Regions from separate parts of the Lacticaseibacillus salsurae genome, predicted to be linked through region 1. Evidence: predicted binding sites of a transcription regulator. Region 1 holds the regulator's gene; each other region holds the start of a gene.
What was found. Region 1 encodes HrcA, which represses chaperone genes, less so after heat shock. Its sites were predicted from a motif close to TTAGCACTCNNNNNNNNNGAGTGCTAA; they were not measured.
Positions count from the first base shown of each region.

Region 2: the regulator HrcA is predicted to act here: its motif matches at 3,295-3,321, upstream of ACKTSG_RS11610 (Hsp20/alpha crystallin family protein).
Region 3: the regulator HrcA is predicted to act here: its motif matches at 5,111-5,137, upstream of groES (co-chaperone GroES).

Region 1 is NZ_BAAFZI010000001.1:176,560-187,163, forward strand. It holds gene ACKTSG_RS00875 (anthranilate synthase component I family protein) at 1-787, shown strand, start outside; gene ACKTSG_RS00880 (anthranilate synthase component II) at 784-1,359, shown strand; gene dnaJ (molecular chaperone DnaJ) at 2,089-3,243, opposite strand; gene dnaK (molecular chaperone DnaK) at 3,360-5,210, opposite strand; gene grpE (nucleotide exchange factor GrpE) at 5,364-5,927, opposite strand; gene hrcA (heat-inducible transcriptional repressor HrcA) at 5,941-6,987, opposite strand; gene hemW (radical SAM family heme chaperone HemW) at 7,154-8,299, opposite strand; gene ribF (riboflavin biosynthesis protein RibF) at 8,299-9,240, opposite strand; gene truB (tRNA pseudouridine(55) synthase TruB) at 9,227-10,147, opposite strand; gene rbfA (30S ribosome-binding factor RbfA) at 10,302-10,604, opposite strand, start outside.
Region 2 is NZ_BAAFZI010000052.1:1,358-11,961, reverse strand. It holds gene ACKTSG_RS11625 (ABC transporter ATP-binding protein) at 1-311, opposite strand, end outside; gene ACKTSG_RS11620 (ABC transporter permease) at 325-1,335, opposite strand; gene opp3b (oligopeptide ABC transporter permease) at 1,335-2,264, opposite strand; gene ACKTSG_RS11610 (Hsp20/alpha crystallin family protein) at 2,791-3,225, opposite strand; gene ACKTSG_RS11605 (iron-sulfur cluster biosynthesis family protein) at 3,387-3,773, opposite strand; gene ACKTSG_RS11600 (S1C family serine protease) at 4,279-5,661, opposite strand; gene ACKTSG_RS11595 (MBL fold metallo-hydrolase) at 5,857-6,648, opposite strand; gene ACKTSG_RS11590 (two-component system regulatory protein YycI) at 6,679-7,476, opposite strand; gene ACKTSG_RS11585 (YycH family regulatory protein) at 7,488-8,849, opposite strand; gene walK (cell wall metabolism sensor histidine kinase WalK) at 8,839-10,604, opposite strand, start outside.
Region 3 is NZ_BAAFZI010000005.1:47,836-58,439, forward strand. It holds gene ACKTSG_RS03265 (HAD family hydrolase) at 1-664, shown strand, start outside; gene ACKTSG_RS03270 (ABC-F family ATP-binding cassette domain-containing protein) at 754-2,697, opposite strand; gene ACKTSG_RS03275 (redox-sensing transcriptional repressor Rex) at 2,909-3,565, shown strand; gene ACKTSG_RS03280 (LCP family glycopolymer transferase) at 3,871-4,950, opposite strand; gene groES (co-chaperone GroES) at 5,172-5,456, shown strand; gene groL (chaperonin GroEL) at 5,499-7,124, shown strand; gene ACKTSG_RS03295 (hypothetical protein) at 7,320-7,592, shown strand; gene ACKTSG_RS03300 (DUF1827 family protein) at 7,628-7,984, shown strand; gene ACKTSG_RS03305 (APC family permease) at 8,260-10,095, shown strand.

The sequences.
Region 1 (10,604 bases):
AGCCCGTGTGCGCCAAGCGCAAAAGCATATCGTCGCTGGCGACATTTTTCAATTGATCATGGCAAACCAACAACGCGCCACGATTTCAGGCGACTTGCGCAGTCAAGCGGCCAGCTTGTTTGCCAAAAACCCGACGCCTTATCAATTCTATTTCCAAGCTGGCGATTATGAAGCCCTTGGCGCCTCGCCAGAAACCTTGATCCGTCGCCGCCAAGATACTTTGTTCACCTATCCGTTAGCTGGCACGCGCCGGCGCGGTCGCACCCCTGAAGAAGACAATGCGTTAGCCCAAGAGTTGCAACACTCTGAAAAAGAACTGTCTGAACATAATATGTTGATCGACTTAGGCCGCAATGATTTAGGCGCGGTCAGTCAATTCGGGACTGTGGCAGTCACACGCACCCGCGCATTGTTGAAGTTTGCAAATGTGATGCATTTGGGATCAGTGGTTGAAGCCAAAGCCAAGCCGACCACCACCAGCATGCAGATCATTGATTCGCTGCTGCCAGCTGGTACGTTATCTGGTGCGCCCAAGCAAAGTGCCATGAGCATCATCGATGAACTTGAACCGCAAAAACGCGGCCTTTATGGTGGGGCCTTGGGGTATTTTGATTACAATGGTGACTTGGACTTTGCCATTGGGATTCGCTTGTGCTTCCGCCAAGGCGATACGATATTCATGCAATCAGGTGCCGGCATCGTCGCTGACTCTGATCCACGCTTGGAATATAAAGAGTTCAACAACAAGATCTCTGGGGTCAAAGATGCATTGGAGGCGCGCGCATGATTTATTTGATCGATAACTACGACAGCTTCACGTACAATTTGTATCAGCTCATGGGCACCCTCACGACGCAGCCGATCACCGTGGTCCACAATGACGACTTGACCGCCGCTGAATTGTTGGCCAAACACCCCAGTGGCGTGGTATTTTCCCCTGGCCCTGGCCGCCCAGAAAATGCTGGCAACATGCCGCAAATGATCCAAGCTTTGATCGGTAAAGTGCCGATTTTTGGCGTTTGTTTAGGTGAACAAGCGATCGGCCAAGCCTTTGGTGCCCAAGTTGTGGCGGCCAAGCACTTGATGCATGGCAAGCCATCGACCATCACGGTACAAGGCCATGGCGATTTGTTCAAATCCTGCCCCACCCATTTCACCGGTGCGCGTTATCATTCGCTGGTGGTCAAGCAAACACCAGCCGACTTGACGTTAACTGCAGTCGCTGACGATGGCAGTATCATGGCCATCGAAAACGATGCCAAAAAAGTTTACGGCGTGCAATTTCATCCTGAGTCGATCATGACTGATCCGGCAGTGGGCAAACAAATCGTGATCAATTTCTTAAACCAATGTCAATGACCCTCAAAACCTTTCTCAATTGATGAGAAAGGTTTTTTGTATGGACACACAGCAGAAAAACAGCCTGTGAACGCAAAAAATAGGCACTAATTCAACATTTGGTTGAATTAGTGCCCACTACACCAATTTAGGTGCCTTGAAATTCGTTTGTGAAGTGTGACCCTCGAGTGATTCAAGGTCACACGTTGTTATGCCCGTGGGCACTCTAACAGCCACAGTCCAAAGTTCGCTGTGGGTAAAACGGTGGCGCAGGTGGATCCCGATTTTTGCACAATCCGACGCGTCGTGATGAGGTTGTTGCAACGAAGATCAGGGAGCCATCGGACGAAACTGGGCGACAGTTGTCTCGATGATCCACTGATCAGTCGCGAAACGTTCAAACACGGCGGGCCGCTTCTGTGACTCACTTTTGTCGAAGTGATAGTTGACCATTTTCTTCGGTACGCCAACGCTCTTCTGCCCACGGGAATGCCCATCGCCACGCTTCGACATCATGGGGATGTTTGCTGCCACAAAGCGCAGACGATGTACCTAACCGCGCGGCTTTGCTTAGTGCTTTTGCCAACAAAAGCAAGTGCCTGTTACTTACTTTTTGTTGGTGAACGAAGCATAACACCATTGATTAAAAAATGCAAGCGCTTTTTTAAAAAACTTTCGGTAACAAGATGCCTCAACACCAGTTGATCCAAAAAAAGCGACTATCCGTTGGTTTGGATAGTCGCTGCCTGCCTACTTGCCTTTGAACGCTTCTTTGACCCGGTCAAACAAGCTTCCCTCTCTTGGGGTGACGTCATCACCGCTAGCGGCGGCAAAGGCCATCAAGGCTTCTTTTTGTTTGCTGTTTAAGTTCTTTGGCGTTTGGACATTGACCGTCACGATCTCATCGCCCATACCACTACCTTGTAGTCGTGGTGCGCCTTTACCGCGCAAACGGAACTTGCTTTGCGTTTGCGTGCCGGCTGGGATCTTCAATTCAACTTGCCCATGCACGGTGTCGACTTTGATTGCATCACCTAAAGCAGCTTGCGCAAACGAGATCGGGATCTTCAAATAGATCGTCGCCCCATCGCGTTCAAACTTATCACTCGGTGCTACCCGAAAGACAATGTACAGATCCCCATAAGGGCCGCCATTGGTCCCGGCTTCACCAGCTTCGCGCAAGCGCATTTGTTGGCCGTCTTCAACGCCAGCTGGCACTTTCACGTCGATGGTGTGGCGTTCATTCTTGTGACCAGTGCCGTGGCAATCTACACACTTATCTTTGATCTCTTTACCAGTACCGTGGCAGACGTCACAGACTTCTTGGCTCATCATCGCGCCAAGTGGGGTATTGCGCTGCACTTGAATGTAGCCTGAGCCATGACACTTGTGACAGGTCACAGGGCTGGTACCTGGTTTGGCACCAGAGCCGCCACAAGTATGACACAACGCTTGGCGATCATAAGAGATCTTGGTGTCTTTGCCAAACACCGCTTCTTCAAACTTTAAGTCCATGCGATATTGCAGATCAGCCCCTTGGCGTGGCGCATTGGCCCGTTGTTGTTGGCCACCGCCGCCAAAGAACTGACTGAAGATATCTTCAAACCCAGTTCCTTGACCACCAAAACCTTGGCCGCCAAAGCCAGAAAAGCCTTGGCCACCGCCACCAAATCCCCCTTGAGGACCATCAGCAGAGCCGTATTGGTCAAAGGCTGCCCGCTTTTGCGGGTCAGATAAGACTTGATAAGCTTCGTTGATCTCTTTGAATTTCTCTTCGGCCCCAGGTTCATGGTTGATATCCGGATGATATTTCTTAGAAAGTTGCCGGAAGGCCTTCTTGATGGTAGCGTCGTCGGCATCGCGACTAACGCCTAAGACATCATAATAATCTTTTTGAGCCATTATTGCCTCCTAAAGTCTGCACCAAAAGCTAATCCAGAATAACATAGATCGTCGCTTTCGACTAGCCTCTGGATTCAAACAAAAAGCCAAAGCCAGCTGGCTTTGGCTTCGTGCAGAGACTACTTCTTGTCGTTGACGTCTTTGTATTCGCCATCGATGGTATCGTCATCATCAGACTTCTTGTTGTCACTCGCATCGCTTGTGGCACCACTTGCTTGTTTAGCTTGTTGGTCCTTTTGAGCTTGTTCGTACAACTTGACCGTCAAGTCTTGAACGATCTTGTTCAAATCGTCGCGCTTGGCTTTCATGTCTTCGATGTTGTTTTCTTGTTGGGCCTTCTTCAAGGCTTCCTTGGCATCTTCAGCCTTCTTGATCTCGTCATCAGAAACCTTACCCTTCAAGTCCTTTAAGGTCTTGTCGGTTTGGAACAAGAGTTGGTCAACATCGTTCTTTAAGTCGACTTCTTCTTTACGCTTCTTATCGGCTTCTTCGTTTTCCTTGGCTTCTTTCATCATCCGATCGATTTCTTCATCGGATAAACCGCTGGAACTCTTGATGGTGATATCTTGTGACTTGCCAGTGCCCATATCCTTAGCGGAAACTTGGACGATACCGTTTTTGTCGATGTCGAATTTGACTTCGATTTGTGGCACGCCACGAGGAGCAGCTGGAATGTCAGTGAGTTGGAAGCGACCCAACGTCTTGTTGTCAGCAGCCATTGGCCGTTCACCTTGCAAGACATGGATATCAACAGCTGGTTGGTTGTCGGCAGCGGTGGAGAAGACTTGCGACTTGGAAGTTGGGATCGTGGTGTTACGATCGATCAACTTGGTGAACACGCCACCCATCGTTTCGATCCCTAAGGACAATGGCGTCACATCAAGCAGCACAACGTCTTTAACATCACCGGAAATGACCCCACCTTGGATCGCTGCACCTAAGGCAACGGCTTCATCAGGGTTGATGGAGTGGTCAGGTTCCTTGCCAGTCCAAGACTTAACCGCTTCTTGAACCGCAGGGATACGAGTTGAACCACCGTTTAAAATGACTTTGTCCAAATCAGATGCCGTTAAGCCGGCATCTTTTAAGGCGTTGTCAACTGGGACTTTGGTGCGTTCAACTAAGTCTTCCGTCATTTGGTCGAACTTGGCTTTCGTCAAGGTGCGTTCCAAATGCAGTGGGCCGTTGGCGCCAGCAGAGATAAATGGTAAGGAGATCTGGGTGGAAGAAACCCCAGACAAGTCCTTCTTAGCCTTTTCTGCGGCATCCTTTAAGCGTTGCATGGCCATTTTGTCTTTGGACAAATCGATGCCATTTTCAGCTTTGAATTCGTCAACTAACCAGTTGATGATCTTGTCATCAAAGTCATCCCCACCTAAATGGGTATCCCCGTTAGTGGACAATACTTCAAACACGCCATCGCCTAATTGGAGAATGGACACATCAAATGTCCCACCACCAAGGTCATAAACTAAGACTTTTTCATCAGCGTCGCCTTTGTCCAAGCCATAAGCTAAGGCAGAAGCAGTTGGTTCGTTGACGATCCGCGAAACGTTCAAGCCGGCGATCTTACCAGCGTCTTTAGTCGCTTGACGTTGGGAATCGTTGAAGTATGCAGGTACCGTGATGACAGCATCAGTCACGTCTTCGCCTAAATAATCTTGGGCAAAGCCTTTGATGTATTGTAAGATCTGTGCAGAGATTTCTTGAGGGGTATAGTTCTTGTCACCGACTTTAACGGTGTAACCTGCTTCACCCATGTGCCGCTTGATGGACACAATGGTATCTGGGTTGGTGATGGCTTGGCGCTTGGCCACTTCACCAACTTGGATCTCGCCGTCTTTAAAAGCGACGACAGAAGGCGTGGTACGGTTGCCTTCTGGATTCGTAATGATCTTTGGTTCGCCACCTTCAAGCACCGCAACAGCGGAGTTGGTGGTCCCTAAGTCGATCCCAATAACTTTACTCATTGTTCTACCTTCTTTTAAAATTGATTAACTGATTAAATAAGCTTCAATTGCTCAAAGCTTGCCGACTGTCACCAACCAGACGCTTGGTTTCCAGCCAAGCTGAAGCAAGCACAACCAAGTGCCGACTTCAGCTTGACTGGAAACGTTGACGCACTAGTTAGCCACAACCACCATGGCTGGACGCAAGACGCGATCTTTCATTTTGTAGCCAGCTTGTAACACTTGCACGATCGCATCTTTGGGATGATCATCATCTGCGGGAACAGTTTGGATCGCCTGATGCATTGTCGGATCAAATGTCCCATCAGTGGGGATCTTTTCGACGTGGTTTTCCTTTAAGGCCGCTTCAAGATGGCTGTATACCATTTCGACGCCTTTTTTCAGCGGATCGGTATCATCAGTTGCTGAAGTCAACGCCCGTTCCAAGTTATCTAACACTGGCAGTACGGCTGTGGCCAACTTTTGGCCATCATATTGCAACAAGGTCGCCCGCTCTTTTTTGAAGCGATTGTTCATGTTGCTGATTTCTGCAGCAGCGCGCAAATACTTATCTTCAAATTCGTCGCGTTCTTTTTGCAAGGCCTTGACGTCAACTTCTGAGGCGTTGACTTGTTCATCAAGGTCGGCTTTCATTTCCGCTTCGATTTCATCTTTCAATGATGGTTCAGCATCAGATTGAGTCTCTTTTGGTTTTGGTTCGTCTGCTTTGTCTGCCATAGCGGCCTCCTTGTCATTGATCAAAATGCGAATAATAATCGGTCAGCCGCTTGGCGAGCTCTTCGCGAAAGGCATCGAGCAAGCCGATCATTTTCGAATACGGCATTTGCGTCGGTCCAAGCAGCGCGATGACCCCAGTGCCATGATCGCCTACCGAATAACTGGCAGTGATCACTGAAAGATCATCCAGCACATCTGGGGTCAACTCTTGACCCAAATGGACTTGCACCCCTTGTTTGGGTGAAACCGGGCCGATCAGCTGATTGATATCGCTGGAATCATCGTCAAACAAGCTGAAGATCTGCTTGACGCGGCGCACGTCAGAATCATCCAGATAATCCATCAGATTCAACCGTCCGCCAACATAAAAGCGTTCTGCCGCTGCTTGTTTCAAGACACTGCCAAAAATGTCTAAGAAGCCATCAGGACTGGACATATATTGAAACAACAATGCTGGCACATCATTGGCCAACTTACGCGCCACTTCAGCCAGCGGCAAGCCAACCAATTGGTCGTTGACGATGCGGATCGCCTTTTCCACTTCTTCGGAATCGACTTCACCTGGCAAGGTAAACAGCTGGTTGACCACATTGCCATTGTTGGTGACTAAAATCGCCATCACCTGATGATTGCCTAATGGCACCATGCGAAAACCGGTCAATTTGAGTTGCGCAACTTCAGGGCCCAAGGTGATGGCCGTGTAGTTGGTCAAGTTGGATAAAATGCGCGCCGACTGGGCGACGATCTCATCCATTTTGTAAAAGTGGCCACCGAAACCTTGCTGGATCGCGGCGATCTCGGCAGGTTCTGCCTGCGCCGGTTCGACTAAGTTGTCAAGGTAATAGCGGTAGCCTTTGGTCGAGGGCACGCGCCCTGAACTACTGTGCGTCTTGGTGATCAATCCGGCTTCTTCCAACGCAGCCATGTCATTGCGGATCGTTGCCGAACTGACATGGATCGGCAACTCTTGCATCAAGGTCTTAGACCCGACAGGCTGATTGGTTTCAGTAAACGATCGGATGATCTCTTTTAAGACGAGCAGTTGGCGTTTCGTCAACATATTGCCACCTTCTTCTTAGCACTGAACACCTATGGAGTGCTAACTAACAATTACTATACTAGCAACCCCCATTAGCATAGTCAAGGGTAGAGTGCTAAAAAGTGCAGTTTTTCCCATTAAATCGGGCTTGAGACCGACTCGTCCTCAGCACTTGATCCATTTGCGATCAAATCAGCGGGTCATCCAATAAGAATTGTTGAAAGACTTCATTGCCTAAAAACATCCCTTGGTTGGACAAGCGCACTTGATCGCCGTTAAGTTCAACTAAACCTTGTTGGCGCAAGTCATCCAGCAATTCACCGTACACGTCTTCGATTCGTAAATGAAATTTATCAGTGAAACGCTGACGACTGACACCGGCGCGCGTGCGCAATCCTAAAAACATTTCTTCTTCGATTTGTTCTTCTAAAGGCACCAAGTGATGTTCGATCACTGGCAACTTGTGGTCATGCAGTGGCGCTAAATATTGTTGGATCGGGCCAAAGTTGTGATAGCGATCGCGCCCTAAATAACCAAACGCCCCAGCGCCAAACCCAAAGTAATGCGCATTTTGCCAATAAAGCAAATTGTGTTGGCACTCAAAGCCTGGCTTGGCGAAGTTAGCGATCTCATATTGTTCGCGACCGTTGGCATGCATTAAATCAATGGCATCTTGATACATATCAGCTTCAACATCTTGACTGGGCAACGTCAACTTGCCTTTGCGCATCAAGTTATAAAAAATCGTTTTGCGCTCTAAGATCAGCGAGTACGTCGAATAATGCGGCAGCTGCAACGCTAAGGCTTCGCGCAAACTGTGCAAGAAATTATCTCGGCTTTGGCCAGGCAAGCGAAAGATCAAGTCGATGGACAAATTTTCAAAGCCGACTTTGTGGGCATTGTCGATTGCTTGATAAACGTCTTTGACCCGATGGATCCGCCCGATGCGCTTTAAAATGGCATCGTCAAAACTTTGTACCCCAATGGATAAGCGGTTGACCCCATTGTCGTGCAGGACTTGCAGCTTTTGGGTATCTTGTAAGTCGTTGGGATTAGCTTCAAAGGTGAATTCGCCATGATCAAAATGCAAGATCTCGCGGATTCCGCGACATAATTGATCCAATTGCTTGGGGGTCAAAGTCGTGGGCGTGCCGCCGCCAACATACACAGTTTCAATGGGTTCGTTGGGATATTGTGGCATCACCAGTTGCATTTCTCGCAGTAACATCGCCACATAATCATCCACTGGCTGGCCTTCAATGAAGACTTTATTGAAATCACAGTAATAACAAATATGCTCACAAAACGGAATGTGGATATAAGCCCCTGCCATTAGTTTGCCTCTTTTTCAAGCCATGCTAGCGAATGCGTGCGATCCATTTGAAGCTGATCGATCAGCCCTTGCGCGCCATCAAATTTCACTTCACCGCGCAAATAGTGCAACCATTTGACCACGACTGGTTGGCCGTAGATATCCGCGTCAAAATCAAACAAGTTGATCTCAAGCGTCACCGCCCGGCCGGCACCAAACGTCACATTACGGCCAACTGACGCCATGCCTGGTAGCCACTGGCCGTTGACTTGCATCATCACGGTGAAAATGCCGATGCCAGGCAACCTTTCAGCATTTGGCGTGTCGATATTGGCAGTGGGGAAACCAAGCGTCCGCCCACGCGCTTCGCCATGCACCACCATGCCTGTGGTTTGATAATCATATCCTAATAAGCGATTGGCCAAATCGACATCGCCTTGATCCAAAGCTTTGCGAATGCGCGTCGACGAAATTTTTTCACCATCGTCTAAATGTGCAGGTACTGCAATGATCTCAAAGCGGTTTTGGGCAAACTCAGGAAGCGTATGCATGTTGGCGATGGCTTTTTTGCCATAAGTATAATCAAATCCCGCCACCACCACTGCCGCGTTCAAGCCGACTAAGTACTGATCGACAAATGCTTGCGGCGCCAAGCTGGCAAATTCAGGCGTGAAATGCACAAAATATAGCACATCGACACCAAGCATCGCCATTAAATCGATTTTGCGGGCACGTGGCGATAAATACTTCACTTCATCGGCAGGTTTGTGTTGGTAGATCACTGCCGGATGCACGTCAAACGTCATCACCGCCAAAGGCAGATTTTTGGCGTTGGCCACTTGTTTGGCTTGGGAGATCACCGCTTGGTGCCCACGGTGCACCCCATCAAAAAAGCCCAAGGCTAAGACTTGTGGGTGAGCGGGTTTGGTGACAACTGGCGGGTGAATATCAATGACTTGCATCTTCGGGACTTCCTTCGTTAGTTAAATACATCACATCTGGACGATATAAGGCGTCGGCTTGTTGGTACACGGCTTTAAGCACACCTTGATAGGTCAAACCGACTTTTGCAGCAGTTTCTTCCAATTGTAAAAAGCGGCCGTGTTGCACCCGATCCCATTGATCAGCTGATAAGGCCACCAATGGCAGATCCCCATAAGCGTATTCGATCGGGCGTAAATGTGCCGCCACAGCTTGCGGCGCCGTTTCTGGGGTCAAGTCGCGCAGATCAAGGGTCTGCGCCAAGGTAAAGCCGCCACTGGCAATACGAGTCAGTTGACTCATCACTGCTGGCACTGCGAGCTTGTGGCCGACGTCAACCGCTAATGTGCGAATATAAGTCCCTTTAGAAACTTGCGCTTCAAAGGTGAACTTTTGCACCCCAGCTTTAGCGTCAAATACCACGTCGCTGGTCCGCTTAAACGCATAAACCGTGACTTGCCGACTGGGCCGCTCAACAGTTTCACCTTTGCGGGCATACTCATACAAGCGCCTGCCGTTGACCTTAACTGCGGAAAACATCGGTGGGATCTGCGTGATCGTGCCAGTCAAGCTGGCCAAAGCGGCGTCGACTTCAGCGGCTTCAAAAGGCGAACTAAGATGCACCCGCTCGACTTCGGCGCCATCAAGGTCTTCAGTTTCTGTCGAAAAGCCTAACGTCACTTCGCCGGTGTAAGTTTTACCTAGCGCCATCAACGCCGGCACGCCTTTGGTCGCAGCGCCTAAGGCAATAGGCAATACCCCATCGACACTGGGGTCGAGGGTGCCTGAGTGGCCGATTTTTTTCATATGGATGAGGCGTCGCAATTGTGCGATCACATCAAAGCTGGTCATGCCAGCTGGTTTATATACTGGTAAAATGCCGTCCATGGCAAGCCCCTCCTTTTCAATTCAACGCCTTTCATTATACAAGAAATCCCCTTCAGACACCACGCCACCTCAAAAGCAGCCGAATTTGAAACGCGATCGTCACTGATCCCACACAAAAGGGGTAAGCCATGACTGGCTTACCCCTTTTTGCTGGTTATTGCTTTTTCTTCAGATCTGCCAATAATTGATCGATCCGAGAGCCATATGCCACAGACATATCTTGCTCGAATTTGATCTCAGGCGTTTTGAACAACTTGATGCGTTGGCCGACTTCTCGGCGGATCAAGCCAGTGGCCTTATCTAAGCCAGTTTGGGCATCAGCGATCTTCTTTTCGTCATCGGAAAGAATGCTGAAGTACACTGTGGCTTCTTGGAGGTCGCCGGTCAGCTTGATGCCGGTGATCGTCACACCTTGCACCCGCGGATCGTTGACATCTTTTAACAAAATGTCGTCGAT
Region 2 (10,604 bases), on a different contig from region 1:
TCAAGTGACGTCATAGGATCTTGGAAGATCATGGCGACATCGTTACCACGCATGGCGTTCATTTCTTTTTCACTTTTTTTGAGAATGTCATCGCCTTCAAGTAAAACTTCGCCTGAAGTGATGCTGGCGTTATTGGCCAACAAACCCATGACCGTCCGCATGGTAACGGACTTCCCAGAACCAGATTCCCCAACGATTGCTAAGGTCTCACCTTTGTCTAAGTGAAATGACACATTGCGGATCGCATGGACCGGTCCAGCAAAGGTGGCGAAGTCGATGGCTAAATTTTTAACATCTAGAATTCTATCCATTTTCGACGCCTCCTTAATGCGAGCTCTTCGGATCGAAGGCATCACGCAAACCATCAGCTAATAAGTTGAAGGCTAACATCAACACGACGATGACGATGGCAGGATATACCAGCAAGTAAGGTTGCGTTTGTAAGGCTTTTTGCCCATCATTCAGCAACGTCCCTAAGCTGGCAGTTGGTGCAGGCAAGCCGATCCCGATGTAAGACAAGAACGCTTCAAAGAAGATCGCAGTTGGGATCGTGAACATCGTTTGAATGATGATCGTGGAGCTTAAGTTTGGCACCAAATGCTTCAACGCGATCTTCCAACTAGATTCGCCTAAAGTCCGCGCCGCCAAAATGAACTCTTGATCTTTGAGTTGCAACGTTTGCGCCCGGATCAAACGCGCCATGGTGATCCAGCTGGTGATGGCGATAGCGACAATGATACTGGTCATCCCAGGTCGGAACACCAGCAGCATCAAGATCACGACAACCAAGTTTGGCACAGAAGAAATGATTTCGATCACACGTTGCATGATGGTATCAACCATCCCGCCTTTCCAGCCGGAGATGATGCCATAGCCCACGCCGATCACCAAATCAAAGAACGTGGCGATCACAGCGATTTCCAAGGAGATCCGTGTGCCGACAAAGATCCGGCTCAACAGATCACGCCCAAGGTAATCTGTGCCTAAAAGGAAATAGGTTCCATTGGGCACATGGTTTTGGGCGTACATATCAACGCCGCCTTGTTTCCCATTAAAAAACGGAATGTTCAAATTGCCCCATTTCGGTGGCAAGTAAGTGTAGTTCAGGTTTTGCGTGTTTGGATTGTGTGGTGACACAAACAAGGTGATGATCGACACTGCAAAAATGAAAACTAAGATCCAAAAACTGATGACCGCAGCTTTATTTTGCTTTAAACGCCGAATCGCATCTTGCGTAAACGTTAACGCCGGAGTGGCGATTTTTTCTTTTTCGTCGGCACTGACATGGGCTGGCTTGAACGCGTCAGGCGACAGTTTGAGTTTAGAATCTGCCATTAGTTAGCCTCCCCACTGAGTCGGATCCGTGGATCAATGAATCCGTACAAAATATCAACGATCAAAATGACCACCGTTAACATGAAGCAATACATCACGGTAAGGCCCATGATCACCGGATAGTCGTTAGTCGTGATGGACTTAACGAACTGTTCGCCGATACCAGGGATGGCAAAAATGTTTTCCACAACCATGGAACCAACCATTAAGTCGACCGCCATTGGGCCGATGATCGTGACGATCGGGATCATGGAGTTACGCAGCGCGTGGCGAGCCACCACTTGCCACTTAGAATCACCTTTAGAGCGGGCCAGTTCGATATAATCAGAACTGAGCACATCGACCATTTCAGTCCGCATGAACCGCGCGGTGTTGGCCAATGGTGCCATCGCCAACGCTAACGTGGGTAACACTGAACTGGAAAAGCCGTCTTCCCATAACGCGACTGGTGCCAAGCCCCACTTGTAAGCGACGAAGTATTGCAGTAACGCCGCAAACACGAAGTTTGGAATCGAGCGACCAATAATGGCAAAAATCGTGGCCACAGAATCGACCCAAGTGTTTTTGCGGATCGCCGCAACAGCACCTAACAAGATCCCCAATAAGGTCCCGACGACCATGGCTTGAGCACCAAGTTGCAAGGACGGGCCAACACGAGAAGAGATCAAGTAAGACACCGTTTGGCCGGTGAACTGATAACTGGTCCCAAAGTCGCCATGGGCCACGCCTAAAATATAAACCAAGTATTGCTGCCAAACCGGCTTATCCAACCCATATTGGGCTTTCAATTGTGCGATTTGGTCTGCTGGGATCTTAGGGTTATTGAATGGTGTCCCTGGAAGCAGCTTCATCAAAAAGAACGTGATGGAAGCAACTAAGAACAAGGTGAGAATCAAAAACCCGATCCGCTTCAAGACATATTTGACCATGGAAATGACTCCTATCTGTCTAAGATAAACACGCGCCGCCAACGATCACGATGACGGCACTGCCTTGTGGATCAACAACATGTTACAGGTAATGCGCCGGTAGCCGCCACGACCCAACAATGGCCGTATTGGCTTAATGGTCATACTTTACATTAAAAACGCATTAAAGTAAATAGGAGTCTCCCCATTTAAGCGGAAAAATTTGCCAAGCGATCAAACCAAAGTGTTTTTTTCTCCACTCATAAAATCGCTTCGATCCCTTTGATACCGCGCAATCGGCAATAATCTGGTTTCCCATGGTTTGCTCATATTCGTTATTTGGAAGACAGAAATCTGCAACTGTCTCGAAAAAAATTTCTTTGTTCGAAATACAAATGTCCACCACTGATGAGCAACCTGGCGCAAATTTGCCCTTTTTTCAACCGGCTGCTCATCATATCCACAGAGTTGCCTGCCAAGCGCGCACACGCAAAAAGCGCCGCGACAGATCTGTCGCGACGCTTTTTGTAAGCATGACTGAAATGAATTACTCAATATCGATTTGGTGGTTAGCTTCAGCGGTATCCGTCAGCTTTGGCAAGTTGATCGTCAACACGCCATCCGTGTATTGGGCCTTGATGTTGGCTTCATCAACATTTGGCAACCGGAAGCTGCGGCTCATGGCGCCATAGCTGCGTTCGCTCATCAAGGTGTTGCCGTTTTTATCTTGATGGTCATTGAAATCAGACTTGGTGACTGAAACGCTTAACACATTGTCTTGGTAGTTCAACTTGATGTCGTTTTTATTGATGCCTGGCATATCGACTTTGGCGATATAAGCATCGTCAGTTTCATTGATGTCAGTCTTTAAGCTTTGTTCACTGCCGCTAGAAGGTAAGAAGCCATCAAAGAACCGACGCCCCAAAGTATCAAAGAACGGATCCTCTAACCAGTCATTACGACGTACAACTTCATTAGCCATAAAACAGACTTCCTTTCTTTCTCAGTGGTTCTTGCCACCTCTTGTTTACATAATATACTATAGTCGCTTTTAGCACTCTCGTCAAGAGAGTGCTAAAACTTTTTTGAAAAAAATTTGTGAGCGTCAAATACCCGCTCACAAATCCTGGTCACAATGCAGTTTTAGCAGATCTTGTCGCCCATGTTAGCTTGCATTTCAGCCGTCAACACTTGCGGATGGCTCAAGTTCACAGCGCCATCTAAAATCCCAGAATCATCACGTAATACCAAGGAGGCTTGTTGGAAATCCAACACCAGCCCATGGCCTAAATACATTTCTTCTTCATCCCCAGTGGTCAGCGTCAACTCACTGTCAGTGTTCAACGAAATGTCATAATCGGCATCAGCCACTGGACTGGCAACAATTTGAAACTTATTGCCGATGGCACAGGTGCCACCAAGTTGCGAATATTTGCTAGAACCGTCGTCTAATGCCAAAAACAAATGTTCTTGTTCCGTCGTATGATCCTTCAGATATGCCAATGCTGCTGGTTTGATCGTAATGTTCATAACGGGCCTCCTGTCGGTTGTGCACAACTCATTTACTAACATAAGTATAGCAAATTACCCACAACTTGTCAATCATGCACACCCATGCACCAATCATCCCCACCGGTTATCCACACGAGGGTATGTTCGCCCCCTAAATCTGGTGTCGAGCTTTTTTCATGACACCAGATGACTGGGACCAAAAAATCAAGGGAATTATTTTACCCGCATGCTTATCCACAGCCTTCGTTTTCGCAATGATTCCATTTTTAGGCGCTGTAACCCGCGCCAGATCAGGCCGTACAGACGTTCGAACCGAACAAAATATTCTTTATCCACAGGTTGTTCACATCTTGGGGAAAAACTCACCCACACCCTTTCAGCCTAGTTATAAACAGTATCCACAGACTTATCCACAGGTGGCATCGGTAGTTATTCCCAACCACTATCCACACTTGACAAATTTATCCCCGCGATTTCCACAAAAAACCCCAGCAACGCGATCGCGCGTTGCTGGGGTTCAAACTTAGTTGGCGTCTGACGTATCACCACTAGACAAATTATCTGTGGTTTCAGTCAGCTTAATGTTCATCGTTTTCTTCGTGCCTTGGTGATAGTACGTGATCTTCACAGTATCGTTGACACTGTGCTTATATAACGCAGTGCGTAAGTCGGCGATGCCGGTGACTTTGTCATCCCCAATGCCGACGATCACATCATATTTGGCTAAACCTGCCGCCTTGGCCACCGAACCGCTAGTGAATCCTGCCACCACGGCGCCACCAGTGACACTGGTTGGTAGCTTCAACACAGATTGTTGCTGACTGGCAGTGACACTAGACAAGTCGCGGATCTGAACGCCTAAAGCCGGCCGAACGACTTTGCCGTTTTCGACTAACTGGTTGATGATCGATACTACTTCGTTACTTGGGATCGCAAAGCCCATCCCTTCGATCGTAGCGGTTGATGAATCGGAGCCAGAACTAGACAACTTCATTGAGTTGATGCCGACCACTTGGCCAGACAAGTTGATCAACGGCCCGCCAGAGTTCCCGGAATTGATCGCCGCATCAGTTTGGATGACGGTTTCTTGGCCAATGGTTTGATTGGTATCTTCATCAGTCACATCCACTGTCCGGCTGGTCGCACTGACGATCCCTTGAGTGACTGACGAGGCGTATTGTGAGCCTAAAGGCGACCCGATCGCCAAAACAGTTTGCCCAGCTTGTAACACACTGGAATCCCCGAAGCTGGCAACGGTCGTCACTTTATCTGCAGAAATCGACAACACCGCCAAGTCAGTCGTCGCATCGGTGCCGACTTTTTTCGCGGTGACTTTGGTGCCATCAGATAAAATGACTTCTAAGGCGTCAGAATCTTGCACCACGTGGTTGTTGGTGACGATATAGGCTTTGCCGTCTTTTTTCTGATAGATCACCCCAGAACCTTCTGAATATTCTTCAAGATCGGAAGAATCAGAATTACGCGATGATGATGACTCATTGCTGTTGCCATTGGTCGAATCAGACCCAGAATCGGACCCAAAACCATCACTGCCAAAATAATCACTCCAGTCATCTAAGCCGCTGGAGGTGCTTTGGGCTTTTTGCAAGTTGACCACCGATACCACGGCCCCTTTGACTTTCGCCGCGGCAGTGGTGCTGGAATTGGATTCTTTTACCGCCACATTGGCCACTTTAGTCGTGCCGGCTTTTTGGGTGCTTGAGGTGACACCTAAGCTTGATTCTGCGGCATTCTTCAACCCATAGTAGGCGGCGCCACCGCCGACACCACCACCGATCACTGCCGCAACCACGGCAACGATCGCAGTTTGTTTCAGCGAATTGCGAGGCTTTTGTGGTTGTTGGTCAGGTTGTTGGTCCTGAAAGTTGTGTGATTGATTATCCATAACCTTATCCTCCAATCGAATCGTTTTGCTTACACTACCAATATTACAAAGTGGATTTGATGATTTTATGAAGTTTATGCGCAAAAGTCCTGAAACCGGATCACCCAAGCAAAGACAAAGCGGCTTGACCAACTGGCCAAACCGCTCCTGTGGTTACTTTAATTATGCAAGCTTGCCGGCACTGCGGTCAACTTTTTACACCGTGAACATCGCATCGGCGATCGCCGGGTCGGTATCATAAATATCAAAATCTCGACCTACTGGTAAACCTTGTTCCTTCAGCATGTTGGCGACAGTGATGTGGGCCAACGCTTTGATGTTGTTGTGCGGAGACAAATGTCCTAAATATACGCGCTTGGTGCGGGTGCCGATCACATCCATGATCGCATTGGCGCCATCTTCATTGGACAAATGCCCAGTATCGCTTAAAATGCGCTGCTTTAACGGCCAAGGATAAGGCCCCATGCGCAACATTTCCACGTCATGATTGCACTCCATGACATACGCATCAGCGTCGCGAATGGTGCCAGCAACGCGATCAGACACATACCCGGTATCGGTGACAATGGCAAATGCTTTGTCATCATGATGCACTTGATAAAATTGCGCTTGCGCGGCGTCATGCGATACCGCAAACGATTCAATATCCATGTCGCCTAAGCTCAAAGTTTTGCCTGGTTCAAAGACTTTCACCTGATCCGCAGGCAAGTTGCCGATGGTTTGTGGCAAAGCTTCCAACGTCAACTGATTGGCATACAACGTGATATTGGGGTAGCGCCGCGTCAACACCCCGACGCCTTTGGAGTGATCGGTATGTTCATGCGTTAAAAATAAACTATCGACATCTTTTAAGTCACGGCCAACACTTTGCATCAAGGCTTGTAATTTTTTGCCAGAAAAGCCGGCATCGATCAAAATATGATGTTGGGGCGTTTCGATATAAGTTGCATTACCTGAACTTGAGCTCGCCAACACACTGACGCGCATACCAAAATCTTCTGTCACTGAATTAATCCTCTATTCCTCATTGGCGCGATCTTTCATCACCGTTTTGGTGATCGCATTTAACTTCTTAATCGTAACACTTTTGGCCCCTTGATTTTGCACACCAACAAACCAAGTCGGCACATAAACCGTACTGCCTTTGGTATCTAGCAAATAATTATACGCCAGCTCGACCCACTCGACTTTGGCCCCGTTGGCAATTTCGTTGTCTTTATACAACGCCACCACCGCGTCCCGCGCTGACGTCAGCTCGACATTACTTTTCAGCACTTGCATTTTGGCAATGTATGTTTGCTTATAAGCCACCAGCTTGTTGTTATTGATCGTGAAGCTGATCTGGGCGCGCTTGTCATAGATCTTGTGGCCTTGGATCTGTTGGCAAAAAACATAAGTATTGCTCGTCGATAAACTTTCCGCATATTGGTACTGATTGCCAAACATCACGTTACTTGACACTTGCAACCATTTTTTCAAGGTGGCCACGGCATTGGTTTTTTTCACCACGATCGGTGAATTCAAGGTGCTGGTCAACGTCCCGTTGTCAAAACTCAACGTTTGGCCGATCAACTGCTCGCGATTATTGTACAAAGCGGTATTGCCTTGTGACGCCAAATACCCGCCAGTGGGGATCTTAGTCGACAAGCGTGGCAATTTGATCTGATTGCGTTGAATATCGGCAATGATCTCGCCGGTAGTCGATTCACTTACCGCTTGGTCGACGGCTTGGCTTTGATAGAAGCTGATCCCTAAGAAAATATTCACCGCGGCAAATACGATCAAAAAGATCCATTCGATCCGTCTAAAATCCATGGGCTCACCTCCTATTGTTGTTCATGCGTGGCCACGACGGCAGATGCTGAGGCTTGTTTATCAGCGCTTGGCCCCAACCACTTGGTGTAGCGGCGATAACGCCCACCGATCTCAACAAAATATGTCGGTGTTAATGTCACCACTTGTGAATTCTCATCTTGCTTGGCCCAATGATACCCTAACGCGATATCTTCAATGGCTGACTCAGCATACCCCACATTCGTGATGTGCGCGATCACCGCTTGTGTGGCAGGCAGCGTAACTTTGGCTTGGGCGGTTGGGATCGGTACCGTTAAATTGTTCGTGGAGAAAAACATTTGTCGACCAGAATCCGTATCAGCGACTGTCACGCGCCCATAGTAATCTGGATTAAAAATCGGCAGACCTTGGGCCACTGAGCGAAACGTCACCATGCGAGTGACTTTGTTGTAGTGATAATAGCGCATGCTATTCATCCCCAACAGATCCAAACTGCTCAAAGCGGTGTATGACTTTTGCAAATTGCCAGCCAACGAGGCATCCTTATTGGTCGCAGACGCATCATCAAATTGCATCACTTGGGTATCTTGATTCAACGTCAAACGGTAATCCGTTCCTGCCGTATACACGGTATCAGACCCTAATTCCCGCGCGTCGACGTTACTGGTTTGCGCCGATGGGATCAATAACGACACATAATGGTTGGCGGATTGTTGATCCAACAAGTACACATATGGTTGCACTTGAATTTCGTCGCTAAAGTCTGCCACTTGGCGTCCGTTGCTTAAGCGCAACTCCTGCACAGCAAAACTCGTTGCCGCGTCTGCGTCGATTTGTGCTTGCAACTTTTGTGTCGAATTATTTTTCAACGTCGCCGTGTGAATGGTGCGGGTGCGGTCATTGACTAACACCAACGAATCTTGATGAGCACTTAAGTTGATAACGATGCGGTTGAAGGCAAAGTTAGCCACTTTTTCGCCGGATTTAAACCAATTCCCATTAAACAGTTGGTAAGCCACATTATCTGGGTAAACCAGTTGCAACGTGTCATTGCTGGCTAACAGCGCGTTATATTCGCTGGCAGTCAGTTTGCCGCCTGCAGTGACGGTTTTGAGTTGCCAGTTTTTCACCGTGGTATGCAACGCGGTGATCACATCTTCATCTGGGGTGAACAGCAACTGCTTGGTGTTGGCATGTTGATAATACGCTTGCGTCGGCGCCAACACCGTGCCGATTTTTTTAGTGGCATCAGTGTCAGATTTGCTAGTGACGGTGACTGCCGCTTGTTGATGGCCTAACCGCGAAGGATTTTGCCAGATCAACCACGAAAATACTAAACTCAAGGCGATCATTAAGATCAAGCCGATGCGTAACAACCAACCACTAAGCTTCATCCCAATCATCTCCTTCGTCTAATGGTTCATAAGGCAAAGAGATCGAGAAGGTACTGCCTTTGCCTTCTTGTGAGTCGACCCAAATGCGCCCGCCTAACGCTTCCACAACTTCTTTGGAAATCGCTAAGCCCAATCCGGTACCACCTTGTTGCCGGGAGCGGGCTTTATCCACCCGATAGAAGCGATCAAAGACTTTGCTGATATCTTTTCTCGGGATCCCTAAGCCTTGGTCGCTGATCGATAAGATCACATGATTGTGCGTTTCGACCAAACGCGCCGTGATCGTGCCGCCATCTGGCGAATATTTGATCGCATTGTTCATGATATTGTCGATCACTTGCATGAACTTGTCTTGATCGACTTCCACCCATAAATCGCGCTTGGTGATCTCACGTTTGATCACATAGTGCTTCTTAGGGCTGGTTGGCAGGGGTTGAACGCGGTTATTATCTGATCCAGCGGCTTCATTGTCCGTTTTGAACATCATGTCAAACCGATCCAAAATGTAGTTGAAGAACTCATTTAAATTGATGGTTTCCAATTCGATTTTGCTGGTACCAGAATCCATCCGCGACAAACTCAATAAATCGTTGATCATGCGGATCATGCGATCAGTTTCTTCTTGCGTGACTTTCAAAAATTGTGGTGCGATTTCTGGATCCTTCCAAGCCCCATCATTCAACGCTTCAATATAAGAGCGCATCGACGTCAAAGGCGTGCGCAATTCATGTGACACATTGGACACGAATTCGCGGCGTTCGCGCTCATTTTTCTGCTGCTCGGTGACATCATGTAACACCGCGACCAGCCCTGAAATAAAACCTGTTTCGCGTTGGATCAACGAAAAGTCCACCCGCAAGATCAAGTCATGGTCACTTTGTTGCGAAAAGTCCAACAACAACTCTTCTTGATTTTCCAACAAATCGCGTAACGTATAGTCTTTGACGATATTCAATAACTTCAGGATCGACAAGCCGATCACATCTTCATTGCGGGTGTTGAGCATATCCAACGCGGTTTCGTTGATGATGATCACATTGCCGCGCCGATCCGTGGCGATCACCCCATCAGTCATGTGAGCTAACACCGAATCCAGTCGCCGCCGTTCAGCTTCGCTGGCTTCTTGGGCTTCTTCAACGCGCACAGACAAGTTGTTGACCGCCACGGCCAATTGGCCCAATTCATCTTGGCCATAAATGCGCACTTGCCCAGAATAATCCCCGCGCGCCATGCGAATGGCTTGTTTTTTCATTTCATCGATCGGCCGCGTGATCGCCCTGGCGATCACGATTGCTAAAATCGTCGCCAATAAACCGGCGATCAATGAGGCGATCAAAAAGATCCGCACGATCTTATTGATATTTGAATACACCGTATCCATCGACGCTGAGATCACGATCGCCCCGATCACGGAGCTACCATCCCCAGTGGCATTGGGGTTTTTCAATGGAATGATCTTAGAATACGTCGAGCCAGTGGCACTGCCATATTGAAAGCCTTCAAAGATCTGGCCGTTATACAGCACCGACTTCACATTCCCAGAAGCCGATTTTTGGCCGACATCCGATTGATCGTTGATATTGGAATTGGCGCGGATGGTTCCTTTGGCATCCACGACTTGTAATTCAGCAGAATTGGCGATTTCTGCTTGAGAAATCGTGGTTTTGATGTCGGAATTGGCAGCACTGGTATCCGTGCGCATTAAATCAGTTTCCAGCTTGTTTTGAATATACGTGTCCACATTCAAGCTGGTTT
Region 3 (10,604 bases), on a different contig from region 1:
CGGACAAGTGATGGCCAAAGTCGGCGTGACTGGTGCTAAAGTATGTTTAAACGGTAGCTATGTGGAAGATGAACAAGGCCACGTCTTAGTTGCCAGTGCCATGCCCACGGCTCGCATCGTGCCACTGTTACAACTGGCCCAGCAGTATCACACCAATTTAATGCTTTATCGCAAAAATGGGGTGTTTCGCTATGATGTCACCAACTCGCTGCTGTGGCATGCGGCGTTTTTGGTGCATGGCAAAGGGTATAACCACTTGTTCAAAAGCCAAGCGCGGATGTTGAGGCTATTGGCCACCGATCACGTGTATAAAGTCGGCTTCAACCATCCTGATCATGCCGTGTTGATGCAGATCCGCGATCAACTCGTGGATGCGCCAGTGTCGATGGTGTGGGCGTCGGCGAATTTCTTAGAGATCACCAACGCCGGCGTCACCAAATTAACTGGGTTGCAAGCTTTAGCCAAAGCGTGGCATGGGGATGTGGGAGATTTTGTCGCGTTTGGCGATTATGAAAATGATCTGGCCATGCTTGACGGCGTCGGTTACGGCGTCGCGATGAGCAATGCGATCCCTGAAGTCAAACAAGTTGCCGATGCGGTGGTGGCCAATCACGATCACGCCGGCGTTGGACGCAGCTTACAAAGTTTGTTGGCTCATCAATAATAATCAAGCGCACTCGGGCGATCCTAGTGCGCTTTTTTGTGCGACGGTCAAAAAAGGTCACGTCTGGTTTGACGTGACCTGCAAGGACATTATTCAAATTCTTCCAGTTTCAATGACGCTTCTTCCCAAGCATCTTCAGCAGCGCTGGCTTGTTGGTTCAATTCATCCAGTTTGGTTTGTAGGGTTTGCATTTTGACATAATCGCTTAAGACTTCTGGGGCGGTCATTTGTTCTTGAACTGCAGAAACTTTTGCCTCTAAGCTTTCCATGTCACTTTCAAGCTTTTCAACTTCGCGTTCCAGTTTGCGCTGGGCGCGCTGTTGTTCTTTGGACTGTTGATAATTTTTGGCAGCGGTAGGTGCGACGTCAGCTTCTGGTTGTGCTGCCGCGGCGGCTTGGGCTTCTTGCGCTTGTTTTTCGACGAGCTTTTCTTGGTAGTAATCCCAATTTCCTAAGAACATGGTGCCGCCAGTGGGTTCGATTTCGACGATGCTGGTGGCCAACTCGTTGATGAAGTAACGGTCATGCGACACGAATAAGACGGTACCGGCAAAATCGGCAAGCGCAGATTCCAACACTTCTTTGGAGTTGATATCCAAATGGTTGGTCGGTTCATCCAACACCAAGAAGTTATCATGCTTTAAGGATAATTTGGTCAATTCCAAGCGGGCTTTTTGACCGCCGGAAAGATCAGCCACAGTTTTGCTGATGTCATCGGCGTCAAATAAAAATGCCGCCAACGCTGAACGCACGGCTTGTTCCGGCATGGTCGGGTGATCATCCCAGATCTCATCGAGCACGGTTTTGTTCCAGTGCAACTGGTGTTGATCTTGATCGTAATACCCAGTGGTGACATTGGTGCCAAATTGCGCTTGGCCAGCTAAAAACGGGATCTGGCCTAAAACGGATTTCAATAAGGTGGATTTACCGACCCCGTTTTGCCCGATCACGGCGATGCAATCGCCTTTATTGACTTGGAAGTTGATCGGCCCAGCCATGGGCGCATCGGGTTCGTAGCCGACCGTGGCGTTTTGGACTTTCAACACTTCATTGCCACTGGTGGTTTCTGGGGTGAAGCGAAAATGAACGGTTTTTTCGCGGCCTTGAGGCTTTGGCAGCACGTCCATTTTTTCCAGTTGCTTGCGCCGGGCTTGGGCTTGTTTGGTCGAAGAGGCGCGCACGATGTTTTTGTCGACGAAATCTTGCAACTTGTGAATTTCTTCTTGTTGCTTTTCGTAAGCTTTCCACGCCAATGCCAAGTTGTCGGCTTTTTGCTTCAAGTAGCCAGAGTAGTTGGTTTTGTAGTGGATCGACTTGCTTGGCGTCAGTTCGTAAAGTTCAGAAACGACATGGTCTAAGAAGTATTGGTCATGGCTGACAGTCAAGATCGCGCCAGGGTATGTTTTCAAATAGCCTTCCAGCCATGTCAAGGTTTCAATATCCAAGTGGTTAGTCGGTTCATCCAAAATGATCAAGTCGTGATGTTCCAACAGTAACTTTGCCAACGCCAAGCGGGAACGTTCACCACCAGATAAATTGCCGATGGGCTTGTCATAAGTGGTGTCGTCAAATTGGAAGCCGTGCAACACTGAGCGGATCTCTGCTTGATAGCCATAGCCGTTTTGGGCTTGGAAGTCATGTTGGATCTGATCATATTGGCGCATAACTTGCTCATATTGCTCAGGGTCTTGGGCCAAAGCTGGGTCGGCGATCTGCGCTTCTAAAGCGTGCATCCGCTTTTCCATGGCGATCAGCGGTTCAAAAATTGTCAACATTTCCGCAAAAATGGTGCGGTTAGAGTCCAGTCCAGAGTCTTGGGCCAAATAACCGATGGAAATATTCTTGCTGGTGGTGACTTGGCCATAGTCCGGCGGGTTGATGCCAGCCAAGATCTCCAGTAAAGTGGTTTTCCCGATCCCGTTGGGGCCGACTAAGCCGACGCGCGATCCGGTTTGGATCTCCAGGTTGATCCCAGTAAACAAGTCGTTGCCGTCAAAGGTCCGTCCGACTTGTTGGGCCTGCATAATGATCACAGTGATTACATCCTTTTCTTCAGAGTTCTAGGTAACAATATAACACATTCGTTAAAGCTGTTTTATTCTGGGTTGTGAATTTTTTTGCGCAAGTCAAGGGAATTACTTGCGTTAGTTGCGCAAAGCGGTTACTATCGAATGGAAAGCATGAACGGTGATTCACAAAAGTTTCGCGCAATGCTGAACAAATTCTCAGGAGGTTTAGTACCCAATGGCAGAAACGATCATTCCAAAAGCGACTGCAAAGCGTCTACCCTTATATTACCGGTATTTGACGTTTTTAGCGAATGCAGGTACCACCAAAATCAGCTCAACTGAGTTATCAGAAGCCGTGAAGGTAGATAGCGCCACGATCCGCCGCGATTTTTCCTATTTTGGCGCTTTGGGTAAAAGAGGTTATGGATATGATGTCGCGTCATTGATCACCTTCTTCAAGAAGATCTTGAATCAAGATCGCCTGACCAACGTCGCGTTAGTTGGGGTCGGCAATCTCGGCCATGCGCTGTTGAACTACAACTTCCGCCAAGCCAACAATATTCGCATTTCTGCAGGCTTTGATGTCAACCCAGAAATCGCAAGCACCATTCAAAGCGGCGTGCCGATCTATCCGATGACGGAACTGGTCAAGCAACTTAAAGACCAACAAATCGAGATCGTGATCTTGACGGTGCCAACTGATGCTGCCCAAGCGATCACGGATGATCTGGTCAAAGCTGGCATCAAAGGGATCATGAACTTTACGCCGTTGCGGATCTCGGTGCCAAATTATGTCCGCGTTCAAAATGTGGATCTGGCCACAGAATTACAAACGCTGATCTACTTTTTGGAACATTATGGACCAACGTTGCAAGAAACCGACAAACAGTAAACTAGCTGTTCTTGGTGCCAAGTCGCAAGTTGCGGCTTGGCACCTTTTTGCGTTGGTGGCAGGCACTGGTGTAAGAATGAGCAAACAAAATAGGCTAATTGTGCAATAAAATGTCAAAGTCCGACGATCAGTCGGGTGAATGCGCATTTTGTGCAATCAAATGATCGCTGTGTGCACACTAGTACAGCTTGCAAATGTTGTATTATCTGACATTGGTACACTGCACCCCGCTAGACACACAAACGCCTTTGCGAAGTGATCTTAAAAGGCTGAGATCACCAAGCAAAGGCGTTTATTGATGAAGCCTATTGCAGTTCTGGGTTGTAAATGGTGTAGGTTTGATCAACATTGGTGTTCCAAGAAAAACCACTGTTCATCGCATTTTCCTTCACGTTTTCGTTGTTGATGGTTTCTGAAGGCAAGCCTAAAGCTGCGCGCAGTTGATCGGAAACTTTTTGGATCGCGTCAGTGGACGGGATCTGATAATCCAAGTAAGTGTCATACAAACTGGAGTAAACGTTGGCCGATTGGCCTTGCAAGGTGCCAGTGGAAATGTTTTTGGTGGCTGAGCGGTAGTTGACGAAAATGCTTTGCATGTCATCGAAAGTCAAGTTGGTTTGGATATTAGACGAAACAGTATCCAACAATTTGGTGAAATGCGTCAAACTATTCAACGACACGGCTTTTTTCAAAATGGCTTTGATCACTTGTTGTTGGCGCTTTTGGCGGCCGTAGTCACCTTGAGGATCTTCATGGCGCATTCGCGCATAAGCCAAGGCCCATTCGCCATTGAGGTGCATTTTGCCTTTGGTGAAGTGTTTGTTGTTGGAATGCGAATCATAATAGGAGAATGGCACATCGACATCGACGCCGCCAACGTCATCGACCACTTTCTCCAAGCCGCCCATGTTAATGGTGAGGTAATATTTGATCGGCACATTGACAAGCTTTTGCACGGTGTTGACCGCCATGTCTGAGCCGCCAACGTTATACGCAGCATTGATCTTTTGCATGTTGAAAGATTGGGTGCCGATGAGTTGCGCCACGGTGTCGCGAGGAATAGAAACTAACTTGGTGGTATGTTTTTGCGGATTGACTACCGCAATGATCATGGTGTCAGAATTACCTTTGTAAGTCCGCCCCAACGCGCCGGTATCCACGCCTAACAATAACGCCGCAAAAGGTTTTTTCTTGGCAATGTCAGTGGCGACTTTTTGGGTTTTTAAGCCAGAGTAAGTACTGTTGATGGCATATTTGGCTTGACTGTAAAGCCTCAAGCCATAAGCGGCAGCAGAAAAAATCGCGACCGCTAAGATCAACCCCAGCCATTTGTGCCAAGGCTTATTTGCATGTGGTTGTTGCCGGCGTGAACTTCGCGTTTGCATAGTCGGCCTCCTTTACGTTGTCACTAGTGTACCGCGTGGCAGGACATCTTTGAAAGTCCCAAGGGTTTATTTAAGAAAATTGAAAATTAGCACTCTCAATACAATATTGCTAAAAAAGGCTTGCATTCTAACTTAAAACTAGTTATAGTAGCAGTTGTGGTTAGCACTTAGGAACTAAGAGTGCTAAATAAATTATACCAATTATTTATGGAGGGATTGCCTTGTTAAAGCCTTTAGGAGATCGCGTTATCGTTCAAGTTGTTGAAGAAGAAGAACAAACTGTTGGTGGGATCGTATTAGCCAATAACGCCAAGGAAAAGCCGCAATCAGGCAAAGTCGTGGCAGTTGGTGCCGGCGAGCGCACACCAGAAGGTAAAGTGTTAGCCCCTAGCGTCAAAGTTGGCGACGTCGTGGTTTATGACAAGTATGCAGGTTCTGAAGTGAAGAATGACGGTGAAAAGTACCTGGTCTTGCATGAAAAAGACCTCATGGCCATCGTTGACTAAAAACGTTTTGATCAAAAATAATTTATGAGGTGAATGATACACATGGCAAAAGAAATTAAGTTCTCTGAAGACGCTCGTCGTTCGATGCTTGCCGGTGTCGACAAGCTGGCAGATACAGTTAAAACCACGCTTGGCCCGAAAGGCCGTAACGTGGTTTTGGAAAAGTCCTATGGTGCTCCTGAAATCACTAACGATGGTGTGACCATCGCTAAAGGCATCGAATTAGAAGATCACTACGAAAACATGGGTGCTAAGTTAGTCGCTGAAGTGGCCACTAAGACCAACGATATCGCTGGTGACGGCACGACGACTGCCACGGTTTTGGCCCAAGCCATTATCCGCGAAGGCATGAAGAACGTTACTGCCGGCGCTAACCCTGTGGGCATCCGTCGTGGGATCGAATTAGCTACCGACGCTGCCGTTAAGGAATTGCACAACATTTCCCACATCGTTTCTGGCAAAAAGGAAATCGCTCAAGTCGCTTCGGTTTCGTCCGCCAGTGAAGAAGTTGGCGAATTGATCGCCGACGCCATGGAAAAAGTCGGCAACGATGGCGTCATCACCATTGAAGAATCCAAAGGCATCAAGACGGAATCTGATGTGGTCAAAGGGATGCAATTTGATCGTGGCTACTTGTCTCAATACATGGTCACTGATAACGACAAGATGGAAGCTGATCTGGACAACCCATACATCTTGATCACTGACAAGAAGATCTCCAACATCCAAGACGTTTTGCCATTGCTGCAAGAAATCGTGCAACAAGGTAAGGCCTTATTGATCATTGCCGACGATGTTGACGGCGAAGCTTTGCCAACCTTGGTCTTGAACAAGATCCGTGGGACGTTCAATGTCGTTGCCGTTAAGGCGCCAGGCTTTGGCGATCGGCGCAAGGAACAACTCCAAGATATCGCGACGTTGACCGGTGGTACTGTGATCACTTCTGACCTTGGGTTGGATCTGAAAGACACCAAGTTGGAACAATTAGGGACTGCCAACAAAGTTACCATCACCAAAGATAAGACCACGATCGTTGAAGGCGCCGGCGACAAGGCCGCTATTGACGAACGTGTCGCGATCATCCGCAAGCAGATCGAAGAAACCACGAGCGACTTTGATCGTGAAAAGTTGCAAGAACGCTTGGCTAAGTTAGCCGGTGGGGTTGCAGTGATCAAAGTTGGTGCGGCAACTGAAACTGAACTCAAAGAACGCAAGTACCGCATTGAAGATGCTTTGAATGCCACTCGCGCAGCGGTTGAAGAAGGTTACGTGGCCGGCGGTGGTGTTGCTTTAGTTGACGCCATGAAGGCTGTTGCCGCCCTTAAAGAAGAAGGCGACGTTCAAACTGGGATCAACATCGTGCTGCGTGCCCTTGAAGAACCAGTTCGTCAAATCGCCATCAATGCTGGGCTTGAAGGCTCTGTCATTGTTGATCGCATGAAGAAAGAAGCAGTTGGCTTCGGCTACAACGCCGCGACTGACACTTGGGAAGATATGGCCGCAGCCGGCATCATCGACCCAACGAAGGTGACCCGTTCTGCCTTGCAAAACGCCGCTTCTGTTGCCGCTTTGATGTTGACGACTGAAGCCGTCGTCGCTGACAAGCCTGACGAAAACGCCGCTACTGCACCTGCCGCACCTGCTGCTGGCATGGGCGGTATGATGTAAACCATTTGATCAATTGATCAAATGAGGCTTGATCCGACGTGACAGACGATCATTGTGATCGTTTGTCACGCCGGATTTTTTTATCATCCAAAACATGGGCAAGGGAAGTTTTCCAGCGTTTTGTTTGCGCTGACAAGGCTTCTAGGTGTATATTGTCGGCATACCAGCGAATTGTTGGATCGGGGGAAAAGCACCATGTTCAAACACCATAAACCAGATATTCAAGTCCTGGCCGCATTGACGGCGGCGATCACCGTCACCAAAGCTTGGCCACAAGTTCAGCAGTTGTTGACGGCTTTTACCAAAGAGTATCAACAAGGCAAAGTGTCACCCATTGGCATCGGCGTATTTTCGCGGCGCATTTCCCATGTGATCTACACGCGTGATTACCAGGTGCCCACCGAACTGTTGACCTTGTTGTCACTGCTCAATCAATCCAGCACCCCAGTTGACCCCAGTTGGTCATAGCGATGTGTTACAATTAGTTTAAAGGAGTGATTCCGATGAAACTGATTGAAAACCCAATTCGCTTAAATGCGAGTTTGCACAAAATGTTGCCTTACACCATGCGCTATTTATTCGGCCAACATAATGGCACCGTTAAAACATTTCGCTTGTACACGCTAGGTTCCGTGCATGTTCATTACGTCGAAGGCTTTGCCAAAACCGACGTGATCTTGACGCAAGAGACTCGGCAGATCAAACAAGCTGAGATCGATTTTATCGTGGACAAGTTGTTTACTGCAGATCAAAAGGCTCAGCTTAAAATCGATGATGAAGCCAAAGCCCGAGTGGAAGCCAGCGCGAAGCGGAAATTACCATTCAAAGACATCGTGATCATTGAATTGGCTAACGCGTAACCGCAAAATAATCCCGTCGAACCAACCTTGTTGGGGAGCAGGATTTTTTTGCGCTTTGAAAGCAGCAGGATTTTTTTGCGCCATCAAGGCGGCAGGATTTTTTTGCGCCTTGAAAGGAAATAACCATCAAGACGTGCCGATTTCATTTGCGAGATCGCCACTTTTACTAGCACCGAGAGCCAATATTTTCAAGCCCGTGCAAAGTCTTTATAGCTTTTCAGAAACTGGTGCGCTAGAATAGCATCTGTTTGATTTTTTGAAAATGGAGAAATGACATGCCTCATTTAAAACGCTTTTTAGTGGGCAAACCGCTTAAGTCTAACGAAGAAGGTGGCCAAAAGCTCGGTAAATTCAAAGCTTTAGCCATGCTTTCTAGTGACGCTTTGTCTTCTGTGGCATATGGGACCGAGCAGATCGTTTTAGTTTTGACCACACTGTCAGCCGCAGCGATTTGGTATTCTTTGCCGATCGCGGCTTTCGTGCTGATCTTGCTGTTGGCGTTAACGTTATCGTATCGCCAGATCATCCATGCTTATCCATCTGGCGGTGGCGCTTATGTGGTCGCTTCTGAAAACCTCGGCCAAAATGCTGGATTAGCTGCCGGTGGGTCGTTGTTGATCGACTACATGCTCACGGTGGCGGTTTCTGTGTCTGCTGGGGCAGAAGCGATCACGTCTGCGATTCCAGCTTTGTACGGGCACCAAGTGGTGATCTCAATCGTGATCATCGTGATCTTAGCATTGATGAACTTGCGCGGGATGAGTGAATCCGCGAATTTCTTAATGATCCCGGTATACTTGTTTGTCGTGTCCATCATCGCCATGATCGTGTGGGGCTTTTATCAGATCTTGACCGGCCAGATCCCATTTCACGCGACCCAAGTCGTTGGTGGCGTGGTGCCTGGGATCTCCATGGCGTTGATCTTCCGCGCATTTTCTAGTGGGTCCAGTTCTTTAACTGGGGTCGAAGCGATCTCCAACGCGGTGCCATTTTTCAAAAAGCCGCGGGAACACAATGCCGCGTCGACATTGGCGATCATGGCCACGATCTTAGGGTTCTTCTTTGCTGGTATCACCTTTTTGAACTATTGGTACGGCATCGTCCCAGTGGCCAAAGTCACAGTGTTGTCTCAAGTCGCCGCCAAAACTTTTGGCAACGGCGGGTTCATGTATTATTTGATCCAGTTCTCGACCGCGTTGATCTTGGCGGTCGCTGCCAATACCGGTTTTTCCGCTTTTCCGGTGTTAGCGTACAACTTAGCCAAAGATAAATATCTGCCGCATATGTATATGGATCGCGGCGATCGGTTAGGCTACTCGAATGGTATTTTGACCTTGGCAATCGGTTCTGGTTTGTTGATCGCACTGTTTCAAGGCTCAACGGAACGCTTGATCCCGCTTTATGCAGTCGGTGTGTTCATTCCGTTTACCTTGTCGCAATCGGGTATGATCCGGCATTGGTGGAAACGCCACACCACTGAAAAAGGCTGGCTGGGCAAATCCATTGCCAACTTCTCTGGGGCGTTGATCTCGTTTGCCATTTTGGTGATCTTGTTTGTTTACCGCTTGCCTGATATTTGGCCATTTTTCATTATCATGCCGCTGTTGATCGTGGTATTTTACAAGATCCACACCCATTATCAAATGGTCGCCGCCCAATTGCGCTTGCCTGAAGAAGTGATCAAACACGAATACTCCGGCTCAACGGTGATCGTGTTAGTCGGCAATGTGACGCGGGTGACGCGCGGGGCGTTGAACTACGCGCAAACCATTGGCGACTATGTCATTGCGATGCATGTGTCCATGGACGAAAATCCCAACAAGGAACATGAAACGCAAGACGAGTTCAAACGCGACTTCCCAGATGTGCGCTTTGTCGATGTGCATTCGTCATATCGCTCGATCACTGGCCCGACGATCCGCTTTGTGGATATCATCGCCAAAAATGCCGCCAAGCGCAATTTCACCACCACGGTATTGATCCCGCAATTCGTGCCGAAGAAACCTTGGCAAAACATTTTGCATAACCAAACCAATGTGCGTTTACGCACGGCGTTTGCTTCTCGGGAAAATGTCATCATCGCCACGTACAGTTATCACTTGAAACGCTGAGCGCACTGGCGCCTGCCGCAATCCGGCAGGCGCTTTTTTGTTGGCGGCCGAAAATCTGAAGGCTCCGGTAAATTGGCGCCACTACGGAAAACTGGCCAAGTTGCCGTGCGGCCGGCTTCAGAAATCGGCACAAACCGCCGATGTTCTTACGCCTAAGTTTTGAACCAGCACAAACCGCTGTTTCAAAACTTGCCGGTGAGATCTGCGGATGCCGCCAAAACCCGGCGTCATCCTTGATCTCACTGTCACGGCAATTGGTCAGTTTTCCTCCGTTATGCCAATTCACCTCCGCCTTCAGATTTTCTTCGTTGGCGGTGGGAAGTGATCGATCGCCATGTCGATAGTTGAAATGAAATATTGGGCTTCAGGTTCTCTGCGTTGAAGCTAAATGCTGGTAATGTCGGCCTAATGTTTCACGAACCTAGATATTAAGGCAGATTGATCGAATTGCGTGGTAATCCCTAGGGCGTTTGAATTTGGGACGGAGGTTGGCCAGTACTGCCATAGTG